Regions from separate parts of the Ewingella sp. C233 genome, predicted to be linked through region 2. Evidence: predicted binding sites of a transcription regulator. Region 2 holds the regulator's gene; the other holds the start of a gene.
The links. The regulator Fur, encoded in region 2, represses iron uptake genes when iron is present. The targets are predictions, from matches to a motif close to ATAATAATGAGAACNACTATCAA.
Positions count from the first base shown of each region.

Region 1: a site for Fur is predicted at 4,332-4,354, ahead of ACZRKO_RS11735 (isochorismate synthase). Genes of this name have one in related genera too.

Region 1 is NZ_JBUZRI010000001.1:2,591,631-2,599,206, forward strand. Features, by position in the region: gene dhbA (2,3-dihydro-2,3-dihydroxybenzoate dehydrogenase) at 1-430, opposite strand, end outside; gene ACZRKO_RS11725 (isochorismatase family protein) at 430-1,299, opposite strand; gene ACZRKO_RS11730 ((2,3-dihydroxybenzoyl)adenylate synthase) at 1,303-2,949, opposite strand; gene ACZRKO_RS11735 (isochorismate synthase) at 3,075-4,304, opposite strand; gene fepB (Fe2+-enterobactin ABC transporter substrate-binding protein) at 4,503-5,471, shown strand; gene entS (enterobactin transporter EntS) at 5,472-6,740, opposite strand; gene fepD (Fe(3+)-siderophore ABC transporter permease) at 6,876-7,576, shown strand, end outside.
Region 2 is NZ_JBUZRI010000001.1:2,402,791-2,410,366, forward strand. Features, by position in the region: gene ACZRKO_RS10870 (methyl-accepting chemotaxis protein) at 1-541, opposite strand, end outside; gene fldA (flavodoxin FldA) at 971-1,498, shown strand; gene fur (ferric iron uptake transcriptional regulator) at 1,808-2,263, shown strand; gene ACZRKO_RS10885 (beta-N-acetylhexosaminidase) at 2,414-5,095, opposite strand; gene chiQ (ChiQ/YbfN family lipoprotein) at 5,109-5,459, opposite strand; gene chiP (chitoporin ChiP) at 5,501-6,982, opposite strand; gene glnS (glutamine--tRNA ligase) at 7,452-7,576, opposite strand, start outside.

The sequences.
Region 1 (7,576 bases), 190 kb from region 2:
CGACACGCGGCACATGGGCAGCATTCGAGGCGATGCTGACTATCGCACCGCGCTTCTGGCGGCGGAATACCGGCAACGTATGGCGGAACAGGTTAAACGCCCCGCCCGCATTCACGGCCAGACAGCGCTGCCAGTCATCGTCGCTTATCTCATCCGTGGCGCCCATGCGCAAAATGCCGGCGCCATTGACCAGCACATCCAGTACTGGTTGTTTGGTCAGCAGACGTTGGCAAACTGCGGTCACCACCTGACTGTCGGTGATATCCATCACTTCAGTGGGAAACGGGTAATCATCGCCGCTGAAGGTTGTATCGAAACCGGTCACCGTCGCCCCCGCTTTCTGAAACGCCAGTGCGGTGTGCAGACCAATTCCCTGCCCCGCACCGGTGACCCATACCTGTTTACCGCTGAAATCCCATATTGTGCTCATCAGGCTTTTTCTCCGGACAGCAGTGTCCACCAGCCATCAATCGTCGGCGTTTTTGCCAGCGCGACAAAATCGATATCGTCGCGGATTTTCCGCCAGCGGGTTGCCAGCGCCATGATGCGCACCGAGTCCAGACCGTAGTCGATGAGGTTCTCATCGTCGGCCATATCCTCGCAGTCTTCGTCCAGCAGCGGCAGGATCAGCGCCCGCAGCGCCGCTTTACTTTCCATTTGCTGGCCGTTGCTCTGCGGCAGGAGTTCCGCGGTCGTCACCACCCGTCCACAGCGCCCGGCGGTATAGCGCAGCGCCATCAGATGTTCTTCGCGGGAGAAATCAGCCAGTCCGTCGGCCACCATAAAGGGCTGAATATTGCGCATAAACGCGTCGATGGCGGTGGTCAGGCAGCCAATGTGCGCGTACACCCCGCAGATGATTAACTGGTCGCGGCCGCTCTCCTGCAAAATATCCTGTAACGGTGAGCGGTGAAATGCGCTGTAGCGCCACTTCACCAGCACCTGATCGTCACCGTCCGGCGCCAGTGCATCCACCACCGCCTGCTGGTCAGGATGTTTATTCAGGCCCGGTCCCCACATGTCGTTAAGCAGCGCGCGATCTTCGTCACTCTGGTTATTCGGCTGCGCGGTATAAAACACAGGAATGCCTGCCGATTTACAGTAACGGCGCAGCGCCGCGATATTCTCCACCACCTGCTGAATCAGCGGGCTGTCTTCGCCCCAGAAATTCAGGAAGTATTTTTGCATATCGTGGATCAGCAACGCCGCACGCTGTGGCTCAACCTTCCAGCTGACTTTATTGGCGGGCAGTTCACTCGCCGCAGGCAGCGTGTAGGATTCGAGTTTTGGAATGGCCATGAATTATTCTCCCTGAGGCTCAGGCTGTTCTTGTGCAATGAGCTGTTCTTTTAAAACCAACTGCTCGCGTAAAAGCTTTTTATCGACCTTACCGACCGGCGTCAGCGGCAGCAGATCCACCCGCACAAAGCGGTCGGGCAGTTTGAATTCTGCCACGCCAAGCTCGCGCAAATGACGGCGCAGTTGAACGGGCTTGACGGCACTGTGCGTCACCACAAAGGCGCAGCTTTTCTCGCCCATCAGGCTGTCGGGCATCGACACCAGCGCGGCGTTAATCACGCTGTCGTGGCGCAGCAGCAGGTTCTCAATCTCTTCCGCTGCGATCTTTTCACCACCGCGGTTAATCTGGTCTTTCAGCCGCCCCTGCACTTGCACATAACCGTCTTCGGTCAGTGAAATCAGGTCGCCTGAGCAGTAAAAACCCTGCTCATCGAAGGCGCTGGCATTGTGTTCCGGGCTGAGGTAGTAGCCGCGGAAGGTATAGGGGCCGCGCGTCATCAGGCGGCCGGTTTCGCCCACGGGTAATGGATTTCCCTGCTCGTCGGCGACCCAGAGTTCATCGTCCGGGGACATCGGCGTGCCCTGCGTCGTGAGGATATGCCGGTCGTCATCGTCCAGCAGCGTGTAGTTCACCAGCCCTTCGGCCATGCCAAATACCTGCTGTAACTGACAGCCAATCTCCGCCGGAATACGCGCGGCCAGCGTCTCGCCCAATTTCGCGCCGCCAACCTGCAACAGTTGCAAACTGGCGAGGGACGGATACCCTTCCCATTCGTTCATGGCTTGCAACCACAGCGTCACCGCCGGAGGTACAAGCGCCGTGACCGTAATGGCGTGTTGCTCAATCAGCGGGAAACAGACCTGCGCACTGGGATCCGTCGCCAGAATCACCTGGCCGGCACCGAAGAACACGCCGAGCGCACCGGGGGAACTCATCGGGTAGTTGTGGGCAACGGGCAAGGCGCACAGGTAACGGGTCTGCGGGTCAAACCGGCAGATCTCGACGCTGCGACGGATGCTGTAGTAGTAATCGTTATGCGTGCGGGGGATAAGTTTTGGCGTACCGGTGCTGCCGCCGGAGAGCTGAAAGAAGGCCACTTCGTCCGCCGGGGTCGGCGCGGCGGTGAAATCTCCCGCGTCCTCTTCGCGCCAGGCTGCCAGCGAATGTTCCACCTCTGGCGCATTACGCAACGCCATCACCCGCAGCGAAGGATGATCTTTAACAAAAGCATCCACAAATGTGTTGTCAGCAAACAGCGCGTGATGGGCATCGGCAATCAGTAACACGGGCTGGATTTGCGCCGCATAAGCGTTCAGTTCGCTGCGCTGATGGCTGAACAGCGCATTCACCGGCACCACGCCGATTTTCAGCAGTGCGAAAAACACCACGTAAAATTCGGTCACGTTACCCAGTTGCACCAGCGCGGTATCGCCGGACTTCAGCCCGCGACGTCGCAGCGCGGCGGCTAGCCTGTCTGACTGCACAGCCAGCTGGCGGTAAGTGAGCGCGGAAATCGCATCGGTGATGGCAACGGCATCGCTGTGCGCCTGACGTTGTAAAATATCGGTCAGCGGCAGATCCAGCCAGTAACCGCGTTCGCGGTAGCGCTGCGCCAAATCGTCCGGCCAGCGGGTAAATGCAATAGTCATGGTGATATCAATGTCCATACCCAAAGTAATTGGAGTCGCAGCAAGGCGGCAAGCGAGAGAATCCCGATGAGCTGACATGAGTCAGTGATTCGGGTGAACGAGCGCAGCTAACGCAGCCTGCGGCTTCAAGAACAAAGGGTATGCAGGCCGAAGGCGCGCATCATCGTACTGAGTTTGGTGCCGGTTTCTGCCCATTCCGCTTCTGGCGTGGAATCGGGCACGATACCCGCACCGGCAAATAACTGAACCTGATTGGCATTCACCGTGCCGCAGCGGATTGTCACCACCCATTCGCCATTACCCTCGGCATCGCACCAGCCGACGATGCCGCCAAACAGGCCGCGGTCGAAAGGTTCAAGTTGGGAGATCAGCTCACGCGCAGCGACCGTTGGCGTGCCGCACAGTGCTGGCGTCGGATGCAACAGACAGGCCAGCGAAAGCGCGTTTTCGGCACTGTCCGCCACGTCGCCGTCAATAGGCGAAGCAAGATGCCAGAGGGTCGGCGTGCTGAGCAGTTCAGGTTGCGACGGGATATGCAGATGGGCGCAGCGCGGGGCAAGCACTTCGCGCATACCGTCGGTGACGATGTGATGTTCGTAAACGTCTTTGGCAGACACCCGTAGCGCACTTTTGGCGGCGTCATCCTGCACCGGATCGCTGTTGCGCCTGGCCGAACCGGCCAGCGGATTGGAGTGAAAATGGTTGCCGAGTTTTCGCAGCAAAAGTTCCGGGCTGGCACCCAGCAGCGCGCCTTTTTCCAGCGGAACATGGAAGTGATAACCGCCAGGGTTCTGCTCAATCATGCGCGCCATCAGCGCGGCACGATCGACCGGCTGGCGGGTTTCGATCTCCAGCAGGCGCGACAGCACCACTTTGCGTAGCGCCCCGCGGGAAGTCGCTTCTACCGCAGAAGAAACCATCTGCATAAATTCAGGCTGCGCGGGATGTTCGGCTTTGCGGGTCACTTCTGGCAGCGCCCCTTGCGTCACCGGCGTATTATCGAGAAACGTCTGCCGGTCAAACCACTGCACTTCTCTAGGTACAAAAAGCGCAGAGGGTTGCTGCGTATCGAAAGGAATGGCACCGCAGAGGATCGGATGAGCAATACCGGCGTGTCGCGCCTGAGTGAACGCCTGCTGTACCGCCTGCTGGAACGGGCTGTCGGGTGTTTCCCCCCCGGCGGCAGGCAAGGTAAGTGTAGTGAAACAGCCCTGCGTCGCTAAGCTGCGAAAAGGGGAAGTGAGGAAAAAACCCTCGGTAGGCGATATCTCCGCCACGCTTTCAGCACCGGCTCTGCGCTGTTGATCCGTCTGCCCTGCCCCGTTGCCTTTCCCGTCCATCACTACAGCATCCATCAGTCGACTCCTATTAATAAAATGATAATGAATATAATAACGATTATCATTTGCATCTAATGGCGGTAAACTACTCGACGATTTTACGTGTGTCAATAATCGTAAACTGAAGCCATGTGCTTTTTTCACCACAACGGAAAGTTCAAACTCACTGATAAAGTGAGAATTTTCAGCACGCTATACTTGAGGATGTCGAAAGTGAACAATACCCTGATCCACCGTCTGGCCCTTGCGGGCGGGATTTCCGTTCTGCTCTGCAACGCCAGTCTGGCCGCAGAAACGGGCTGGCCACGCGAGATCCCAAGTGCTCACGGCAGCATTACGCTGGCCCATGCGCCCGCGCGGATTGTCTCCACCAGCGTCACCCTCACCGGGACCTTGCTGGCGATTGATGCGCCAGTGATCGCCAGCGGAGCCACCAGCCCCAATAGCCGGATTGCCGACGCGCAGGGCTTTTTCCGCCAGTGGGGCAAGCTTGCCACCGAGCGCAAAGTGCAGCGGTTGTACATCGGTGAACCTAATGCCGAAGCCATCGCCGGGGAAGCACCGGATCTTATTATTATCTCGGCCACCGGCGGGGATTCCGCGCTGAAACTGTATGACCCGCTTTCTGCCATCGCGCCGGTTTTAGTCGTCAACTATGACGATAAAAGCTGGCAGGAACTGGCGTTGCAGCTGGGCGTCGCCACTGGCCATGAAGCGCAGGCGAATGCCACCGTGCGGCAGTTTGATGAGCGGGTTAAAAAGCTAAAAAGTGAGCTGAAGCTCCCTGCACAGCCGGTCTCGGCGCTGGTCTACCGTCCGGACGGCAAGGCAGCCAATCTGTGGACGGCCGCTTCACCACAGGGACAATTACTGCACGAGTTGGGCTTCACGCTGGCCACCGCGCCAGACAGTGTGCACGGCAGCCAGAGCCAGGGCGTACGTAAAGACATCGTGCAATTAGCCGGTGAAAATATGGCTGAAGGGCTGAACGGCAAAAGCCTGCTGCTGTTTTCTGGCGATGACAGCGACAGCCAGCGGCTGATGGACAACCGATTTCTGACCCATCTTCCGGCGGTACAAAACAAGCAGGTTTATTCTCTCGGCAATGACACCTTCCGCCTGGATTACTACAGCGCCAGCAATCTGCTGACGCGGCTGGAAACGCTATTTACTGCTCGCTGATCATTTCTCACTGACCGCACGGGTGGGCGCAGGCTGAGCCTGTTGCCCGCCCGTTATGGTATGGCGTAACGCCCGCATCATAAACGCCAGCACCACGCCAAGCACCGCCGCCGTGAAGCCGAAACTCGCCGAAGTCATGGCCGGTAACATCACCGAGCCCATCGCACCGAGCAGCAGCGCGCCGATGGCATCTCCCGTCACGTTCTGCGCCGTCCACAGGCCGTTAATCCTGCCGAGAAAATCATCCGGCGTCAGGTTTTGAATCAGCGCATATTGCAGCAACGCATTGATGGCGCTGAGATAGCCGAAGACCACCAGGAAAGCTAACCCGAGGCCAAACCACGGCATCAGGCTGAACAGGCCAATGGCGACAAACGCACCGATAGCGGTCATCAGCAGCAGCCAACCGGGGCGCGCCACGTTTGCCACCCGTCCGCTGGTCAGCGCACCGACAGCGGCGCCGAGCGGCACGGCGGCGTACATCAGCCCCAGTTCCGAAGCGCTGACCTGCCAGATCCCCGACAGCGCCGGGTAAAGCACGCGCACCGCACTCGCCATGGTCAGCAGCGCGCCCAACAGCGCCACCATGCCAATCACCCGGTTTTGCAGCAGGAAAGCGAAACCGGAAATCAGCGCCCGCAGCGGATGCTCACGCTTTTGCACCGGCGGCGCGAGCTGCGGCAGCTTCAGCAGCGGAATGAGCGTCAGACCCGTGCCGACGGCCGCCAGACCGTAGTTCCACACCACCCCGCCGCTGGCAATCACCAGCCCGCCGATAGCCGGTGAGAGAATCGACCCGAACCGCACGGTCAGCATGCTGATGGCCCCGGCCTGCACCAGATTTTCACGTCCGACAATCGCGGGCGTCGCCGCCAGCAGTGCCGTCACTCCGACCGCGCCGAAGAAACCGTCCCATACCGCCAGCAGATAGATCAGCGTCAGCGAGGGGGCAGGTAACGCAGCGTTGATGCACAAGCCGATAAACCCGAGGCCGCAGGTGCTGCGTGCAAACAGGATCAGGCGGCGGCGCTCGTAGCGGTCCGCCATGACGCCGCCCATCAGCAGGCCGATAAACATGCCGCTGCCAGCCAGCGTGACCGACAGCCCTACCAGCAGGGTTGAGCCGGTCATGGACTGAATCTGCACCGGCACGGCAATGCCCAGCAAACCGAGTGCCAAAATAGAAATAAAGCGGGCGCAGAAAACCGCACGGAACGTGGCGTGGGTTTTCAGCAGGGAAAAATCGAGCAAAATCGAAGGCTTATTCATTATCAAGGTGTCACATGTGGGTAAAAGGCACAGTCAAAGTAGTGCTATAGCAAGATAACTCATGCTACCATAGCTAAACGCAATAGATAATGATAATAAATATCATTAAGATTAACTTTGGTGTATTTATCCCTTATGTCACGGCCTCTTACGGAACCATCCCCCACGTTTTTCCCGAGGGAAAAGCCGCCGCTACGCGTTCCTTCGCAGGCATGGCTGCGCCGCGCGCTATTTATGTTGCTGGCCGTTGCCGTGCTGGCGCTGGTTATTTTTCTGAGTCTCAGCGTGGGTGCAAAGCCGATCCCGCTCAACACCGTGACGGCCGCCCTGCAAGGTCAGTGCCCCTTGCCCGACTGCGTGATCGTGCGCGATGCACGTTTACCGCGCACGCTGGCCGGGCTGCTGGCGGGCGTGGCGCTCGGTCTGGCCGGTGCGCTGATGCAGATCCTCACCCGCAATCCGCTGGCTGACCCCGGTATTCTTGGCGTTAACGCCGGTGCCGGTTTTGCCGTGGTGCTGGGCATCACCTTTTTTGGTGCGACCGATATCAGCCAGTATCTGTGGTTCGCCTTCGCCGGTTCACTGGTCGCAACGCTGATGGTGGCGTTGATCGGCGCGATAGGTGGCGGAAAAGTCAGTCCGATCCGCCTGACGCTGGCCGGTGTGGCGCTTGGCGCCGTGCTGGAGGGCTTCTCGTCCGGCCTCGCTTTGCTCAATCCGCTGGTGTTTGATCAGCTGCGTTTCTGGCAGGCTGGTTCATTGGATATCCGCAGTATGGAGGTGATCCGCGTCGTGACTTTACCCATTATCAGCGGCGCGGTTCTCGCACTGCTGAT
Region 2 (7,576 bases):
CCGATTTCTGTAGCGCACTGGCGATCAGACCATTGACCTTCTCAACTGAGGCACCAAATTTGACGCTCAGAGGAACCACCGACACATTGGAAATCTGCTTGTATGCCTCAACGTTTTTACTGCGGGCGGCATTAAACAGTGGCGTCGCGCCCTGCTCTGCCAATGCAGACCAGTCAGTGACCAGCTCCTGTACCACCGCATCATCCAGCCCCGGATGGGCCGTGTTTTTAAACGCTGCCAGCGCCTGAGTCATGTTCATCAGCGCCAGTTTTGCGCTGTCGAAGATTTCAGGGCCTTTCGTCGGATCATCCTGAAGCATAGCCATCGCACGGGTCAGACGGGTTTGTGAACGGAAATACTGGTCGCTGCCTTTATGTACCAGTGTCAGATCATTGACTAAGGCGACGTTAATTTCAGCATTTTTGGTCAGTGAGTTAAGTGAAGAAATGGTGTAGATCGCAACGCAAGCCCACATGACGCAAAAAACGCCAAGGATCCCTAACATCGCTTTCCTGATGGTAATGTTTTTCAAAAATTGCACAATGTGCCTCTCGTGAAACGTTTACGTTTCTTTTTATGAGATTAACGGGGATGCAGAGAATCAAACAGATCACCGTCTGGCATCAGCCCGGGACATGGTTGAACACCTCTCCGGGCATCGATTTCTTTATTATGTTGAGATTCCTCTCGCATCTTCTATCGGCGCTACATGAGTAAAATTTAGGACCAAGGTGAAATTATTTCACAATTGCGAATAACCAGATTTCCAGCAGGGACAAGGCTTATATCCCTACAAAGGGCATAAAACACACGAAGGCGATAACGCTTCGCATTAATGCCCGATAGACTTATTGTCCGATCCGTACTGGGATGCACAGGCATATTCTCCAGGCGGCGAGTTTGCTATTATCTGCAGCATTACTGCCTGCTATGCAGAGCACTTCATTGAGAACAAGAGGTTAGAAATCTTATGGCCGTAGTAGGAATCTTCTTTGGATCCGATACAGGTAACACCGAAAACATCGCTAAAATGATCCAAAAGCAGCTGGGTAAAGACGTTGCCGAGATACATGACATCGCCAAAAGCAGCAAAGAGGATCTGGAAAAATTCGATATTTTGCTGATCGGCATTCCTACCTGGTATTACGGTGAAGCACAGTGTGACTGGGACGACTTTTTCCCAACGCTGGAAGAGATAGATTTCGAAGGTAAGCTGGTTGCTCTGTTTGGCTGTGGTGACCAGGAAGATTATGCCGAGTATTTCTGTGACGCGATGGGCACCGTGCGTGACATCATCGAGCCACGCGGCGCGGTGATCGTCGGTCACTGGCCAACGGCCGGTTACCACTTCGAAGCTTCTAAAGGTCTGGCTGATGACAAACATTTCATCGGTCTGGCCATTGACGAAGATCGTCAACCTGAACTGACCAACGAACGTGTGGATGGCTGGGTTAAGCAGATTTCAGCAGAGTTGAGTTTGGCAGAGATTATTGGCTAAGCCTGAATTGGCCCTGACGAACTGGCGAAATGATCGAACGACAGGATACCGCTCCTGAGTGATTGATTCTCCATTGAAAGGGCCAAACTATTACTGAAATTAACAATTTAACCGCTACAAAATTGTAACTTTCTTCGGTATCAAGGTACACTAAGTTTAGGTGTTTTTTCTATTGATCAAGCCGTTGCGATCTTTTCGCTATGGCAATGAAAGATGCGATCTTTGTTAACAGACTACCGTTTCATCATGAACCGCCATCACAGGCTTCATGCCTCAACGTGATTACCATAGTAACAGGACTGAATCCGCATGACTGACAACAATACCGCACTGAAGAAAGCTGGCTTAAAAGTCACGCTTCCGCGACTTAAGATCCTGGAAGTGCTGCAAGCGCCGGAAGGTCATCACGTCAGTGCGGAAGATTTATACAAGCAACTGATTGATATGGGTGAAGAAATTGGTCTTGCGACGGTTTACCGCGTACTGAACCAGTTTGATGATGCCGGGATCGTGACCCGTCACAACTTCGAAGGGGGAAAATCTGTTTTCGAACTGACCCAGCAACATCACCATGATCACCTGATCTGCCTGGATTGTGGCCGTGTGATCGAATTCCGTGATGAGTACATCGAAGGACGTCAGCGCGAAATTGCCAAGAGACATGGCATCAAACTGACCAACCACAGTCTTTATCTTTACGGCCACTGCGAACTGGGTGACTGCCGCGAAGACGAAAACCTGCATAACGATAAACCTGCGCTGTAAGCCAGAATTTTGCCGTCATGCGTTCTGTCATGCAGAACATCCATTAACCGCTGAAAAGCGGTTTTTTTATGCCTGCGGTTTCATGTCACCATTACCGCAGACATAAAAAAACCCCGGCAAGCCGGGGTCTGATAAGGCAGAGATTCAGTGTCAGACTTTGCCGTCAACGTGTTCAGCACGGCTGAAACGTTTGCCGTCGGCGGACGCGGAGCGAACCCAAACATCGCCGCTGACCTGTGGTTTTTGTGCGTCATCGTAACGCTGCCACTGCTTGCCGCCATCCAGTGAATACTCAATAGCCAGCCCCGGCAGCGAAACGTTGGCCTCCAGTTTCCCTCCCGCAACGCGGGCTCCCGGCACCGGCAGACGGTAAGCGACACCGGCCGCATCCATCTTCGGCAATTCACGCTGGCCCATCAGGTTCGCGAACAGCAGCCACTCTTTATGCAGCGCCTCAGTGTTAACGTGATGCGTTTTACCACCAGAGAATTCACGCCCGGCTTTATAATCCATTTCCCAGTCCGCACGGTGCCATGCGCGCTCAGCCAGTGGCAGCAGACGCGGATAGATCATGTACTCCATACGATCATCGGTGCGGACCACTTCGCTCCATAGCTGCGCGGAGATCCCGTGAGCACCTGGCCACGCTTTATCGCTTTTCGCTTCGAAGGCGTTGCCGTCGCGGTCAACCGAGGTTTCGGCGTTCTGCGGCAGGTTGTCCGGCGCAAAGCTGAACACTTTAGCTTCGTCACTGAAACGCGTGCCCCAGTAGTACCCTTTTTCCTGCGGATTCACTTCATACGGGAAATCGAAGTAGACGTAGTCCGGGTTAGAAATAACCACTTCATAACCTTTGTTGGCCCAGTCGTTTGCTGTGTCAAAACCGCCCCAGTAGAGGGTATCCCAGAAGTTTACACCGGTACGTTTAGTCGCGAACGAGGAAGCGTCTTTGGCATCTTTCAGACCATCCTGCCAGGCCTGCATTTTCTCAATACCGTGGGCATTCACCAGCTTGCTGACTTCAACCGCGAAGTAGCTTGGCAAGTGCTCAACGTCCTGCACTTTGCCCTCTTTTACCATCGCCTGGCAAACCTGGGATTGCGCCCAGGGTTTGTCCTGCTTGCTCAGATCAATAATGCCTTTACCCGGTTCGATTTTGCCATTTTTGTCCTGATAGCCTGGGCCGAGGAAGATATTTTTGGCTTCATCGCCACCAAAATGCCAGGTGGTTAACGGCTGCCCAGCGGCTTTATGCATGCCAGCGATTTCGCCAATCACTTTATCAACAAAGCGTTTTGACGAATCCAGACATGGGTTCAGATAACCGTGACGATCGTAGAACTGTACGCCGGTGGTGTTAGACGTATCGGTAGGGTCCAGCAGGCGGAACTCGTTAGCCTCTTTCTCCTTACCTTCTTCCATGAGTTTTTTATAGCGCGCTTCCATCGAGATCACAGCGGCACGGGCGTGTGCTGGCATATCGATTTCAGGAATAACCTCAATCTGGCGCGCCTTAGCGTACTTCACGATGTCGATATAATCCTGACGCGAGAAGAAACCGCTGCCGTTATTGGTGCTATCCGGCCCTGAACCCAGTTGCGGTAACAGGCATGTCGTTTCTGTCAGGTCGTGACAGCGCTTACCGCCAACTTCCGTTAGCTCCGGCAGGCCCGGAATTTCGATACGCCATCCTTCATCATCACTGAGATGGAAGTGGAAAGTATTCAGCTTATAAGCCGACATTTGATCCAGCAGGCGTAATACAGCCGCTTTGGTGTGGAAGTTGCGCCCCACGTCGAGGAAAATCGCACGGTAATCAAAGCGCGGTGCATCTTTGGCGTCAAGCTGGGCAATTTTTTTGCTGCCGTCAGACGGTACCAAACTCAGGATCGATTGCAGACCATAAAATACCCCTGCCTGATCATAACCCGTTATTTCAGCGCCTTTCTTGCCGACATTCAGAATATACGCACCAGAAACAGCCTGTTTCCCGGCAAACTTAGCCTTAGAAATTTGCGTATGAATCGGGTATCCCGACGGATTTTCAGCAATACCCAACAGGTTGAAGCGTTTGATGACCGCATCGGCCGCCGGTTTTTCCAGCGCGGTGAGATCCAACGCGACACCTTTGGCGAGGTCAACATCACCGGCATGGATCTTAACTTCCAGCGGCGTGGGCACTATCTGCCCGCGCAGCGTTGCAGCCGGTAATACTGCCAGCGTTTCGTTCTTCACAAAACGGCTGGCAGGTGTCATCAGCACGTTGTTATCGGTGGAGGTACGTTTCCACTGATCGCCTTTAAACGGCGTAATAAACTGATGTAAATCTTCGGTATCGGTATTGGTCAGCACTTTTGGCTGAGCATTGCCGGAAGTCGCATACCAGCGCGGGATCAGGTCACTTTCGAACAGCTGCCAGTATTCACCGACAATCGGAATGGTGACGGTCTGATTGGCCGCAAAACCGGTAAACTTATCGGTCGGTTCAAGTTTGTGCAGATCACCGGTGATGCGCGTGATCGTGAACTGATCGTTATCCACTTTTAAAATGCGGCGCACGTTATGGAAATAGATCGCCCAGTCTTTGGCTTTGATCTCCTGACCGGCGTTGGTCAGCGTGATGGTGGCCGTATTACAAGATGCCCAGTCGGCACCCAGCACGCTGCAATGGGTCCCATGCTCTCCGGCCTGATTATCCTGCAGCGCATAGTTCACTTTTAACTGGCTAAGTTGATCCACCAGCTTTTGGTCAGCCATCGCACTGCCGGCTCCGCCAAGCATGCCCCCCATCAGGGTGGCGACAGCCAGCGCTTTTATTTTTAATTTCCCCATCTCAGCATCATCCTTAATTTGTTGGCGCAGGCGAATTGTTCGCTCTGATTTCCTGCCAGATTTTTCCGCAATCTTGCGCATAGGCTTGGCCATCACCGGTCTTACGTGCAGTCAGGCAACGCTGGTAATCCACGACGCGAACGGTTTCTTTCTCAGCAAAGGCTTGATGCTCTTTGATGGTTTTTAGCTGTTCAAGTATCGCCTGGCAGGTGGCGAGTTTGTCCGGTGCACCATCTGCGGTGTTAATACAGTTACTGTACGACTGGCGTAATTTTGCTTTTTCCGCTTTTTCTGCAGAAGCTGACGGATCCGCACAAGCGCTCAGTACCGCGACCGCAGCCAACATAAACAAACCATTTTTGATTGATTTCATTTTCATAGTATTTTTCATCACGACAGCGGGCCTCAGAAGATAGTGAACGGAGCGATGACGATAAACTTCACGTCTTTCTCATCCTGGAAGATATTGCCGTAACCGCCGCCCCAGCTTGGGATGTCGGAATGGTTGTCGTATTGCGTGTAGTGCAGTTTGAATAAGGTGCCTTTGGCACGACCTTCCTGAATGGTGTACAGGCCATCCAGACTCCAGGCGCTCTCTTTCAGGCGTTGGCTTTGGTCATACATCGGGTTGCTGCTAGGTTTGGCATCCCAGGCGTAGACGTAGGAACCGCCGACGGCCAGACCAGGAAGATCCCACTTAGCCAGGTCGTAAAGCACACCGGCATAGACGGCTTTCTCGCCGTTGGCGTTGAAGTCTGAGCGGTTATCCCACCACACATCAAGGCGTCCATTAGAGGAGGAATAGGTTGGTGTCATGCGTTGCAGGAAGTAGCCCTGATTACCATCAGCCTTGACCATCGTCCCTTCCAGGCGCCAGTTAAACTGACCGGTGGTGTAGCCGAAAGTCAGCGCCTGCAACCACGCCAGACCGTCATACAGACTGTTCGGATCGTTCTGGTTGTTGATGCGGTCTTCCGCACCGTAGAACTGGTAGCTGGTGGTCAGCGGGTTACCCGCCAATTCCATTTTATAAGAGGCTTTAGCGAAGTATTGATCGACGTAGCTTTCAGCCTGGCCGTAAGCCGCTTCCAGTACGACATCATTTTTGAAATCATATTTGGCGCCGAGGGAGTGGATGTAAGAGACGCCGGTTGTTTTATCGTTCTGACGGAAATCATCCATCTCCAGATGCCATGGTGACTTGTATTTGTCCGCCCACATATAGGAGAAACTCAGCTCACCTGGTTCGCCGAAATCATGCTTGTAACCGGCTTCAGCACCGCGATAGGTACCTGGCATAAAGCTCCAGTGTGGCGCAATCAGCGTTTGTCCTGTCGGCTGGATATAACCGGCGTGGCCCCAAAAGTCGCCATATTTAAATTTACCTGCCGCTTTATACAGGCTGACGCCGCCTTTATCACCGGAGTAATCTTCGTTATAAGCGTGGTTGCTGGAGGAAAATGCAATTTCGTTCGGATGACCGCTGTCACTGGCCTCAGCTAATTCAACGGCGGTAAACGCTGCGATGTCGAGCCCAAACATGTCCCAGGCATAGCCGGAGGAGAAGTCCAGATTCAGGTTAGCCGTGGAGTGTGAAAGATTAGTGGCGTACTTATTGTAATCGGGGTTGTTCACCGTCACTTTGCTGCCGTCGGGACGGGTTTCTTCTTTGGTTTTATTCAGGTCTTTACGGTCGCGTTCGCGCTGCCAGTAGTAGACGCCACCGGTGAGCGTTGAATCATCAATAAAGCCCGCAGCCTGCACGTCAGGCGTGGCCATCATACCGCCGCCAAGTAACGTACCGGCAAGTGCTAAGGCGACAGGTTTTATTCTGGCTGGCGGGTTCAGGCCAGCCGCAGCCCTGCCCCCGTTAAGGTGCTTAGACATAGTAAATCCTCTTTGACATGTAAAGTTAACGCAAACCCAAACGGGTAACAGACCGGACGCCAATCAGCGAAACCGGTACAAGAAGCAAGGTTAAGACTATTTTTCGCGACGCGAATTATCAATCGGTAATTTAAGATTAATATCTGAAACATGACAAAGTGCACATAAATGTGTATTTCTGTTACAGATTAAGAAAACAGCTAAAACATGCAAAACAAGGAGAGGTAAATTAATTAAATCAGATAGATAACTTCAAATCGACGTCATTAAAGCGCCTTTTACTGAAATATATCGAAAATGAGAGCATTTCTACAGAAGAGGTTTAAACGGTATTAATTCGCGTGGAAAATTATAATTTTGCTTTTTATCATCCAATCATTGCAGATAAAACAGAACGCACAGGCAGAATTTCAACGAAAAAAACGCAGCCGTAGCTGCGTTTTTTTCGTACGGTGATCACAGAGAGTAATCAAACAGCAGGTTTGCTTTCCCAGGTATCACGCAGACCTACGGTGCGGTTAAACACCAAATGGTCAGCGCTGGAATAGCGGTTATCAGCACAGAAATAACCTTCACGTTCGAACTGGAAACTCA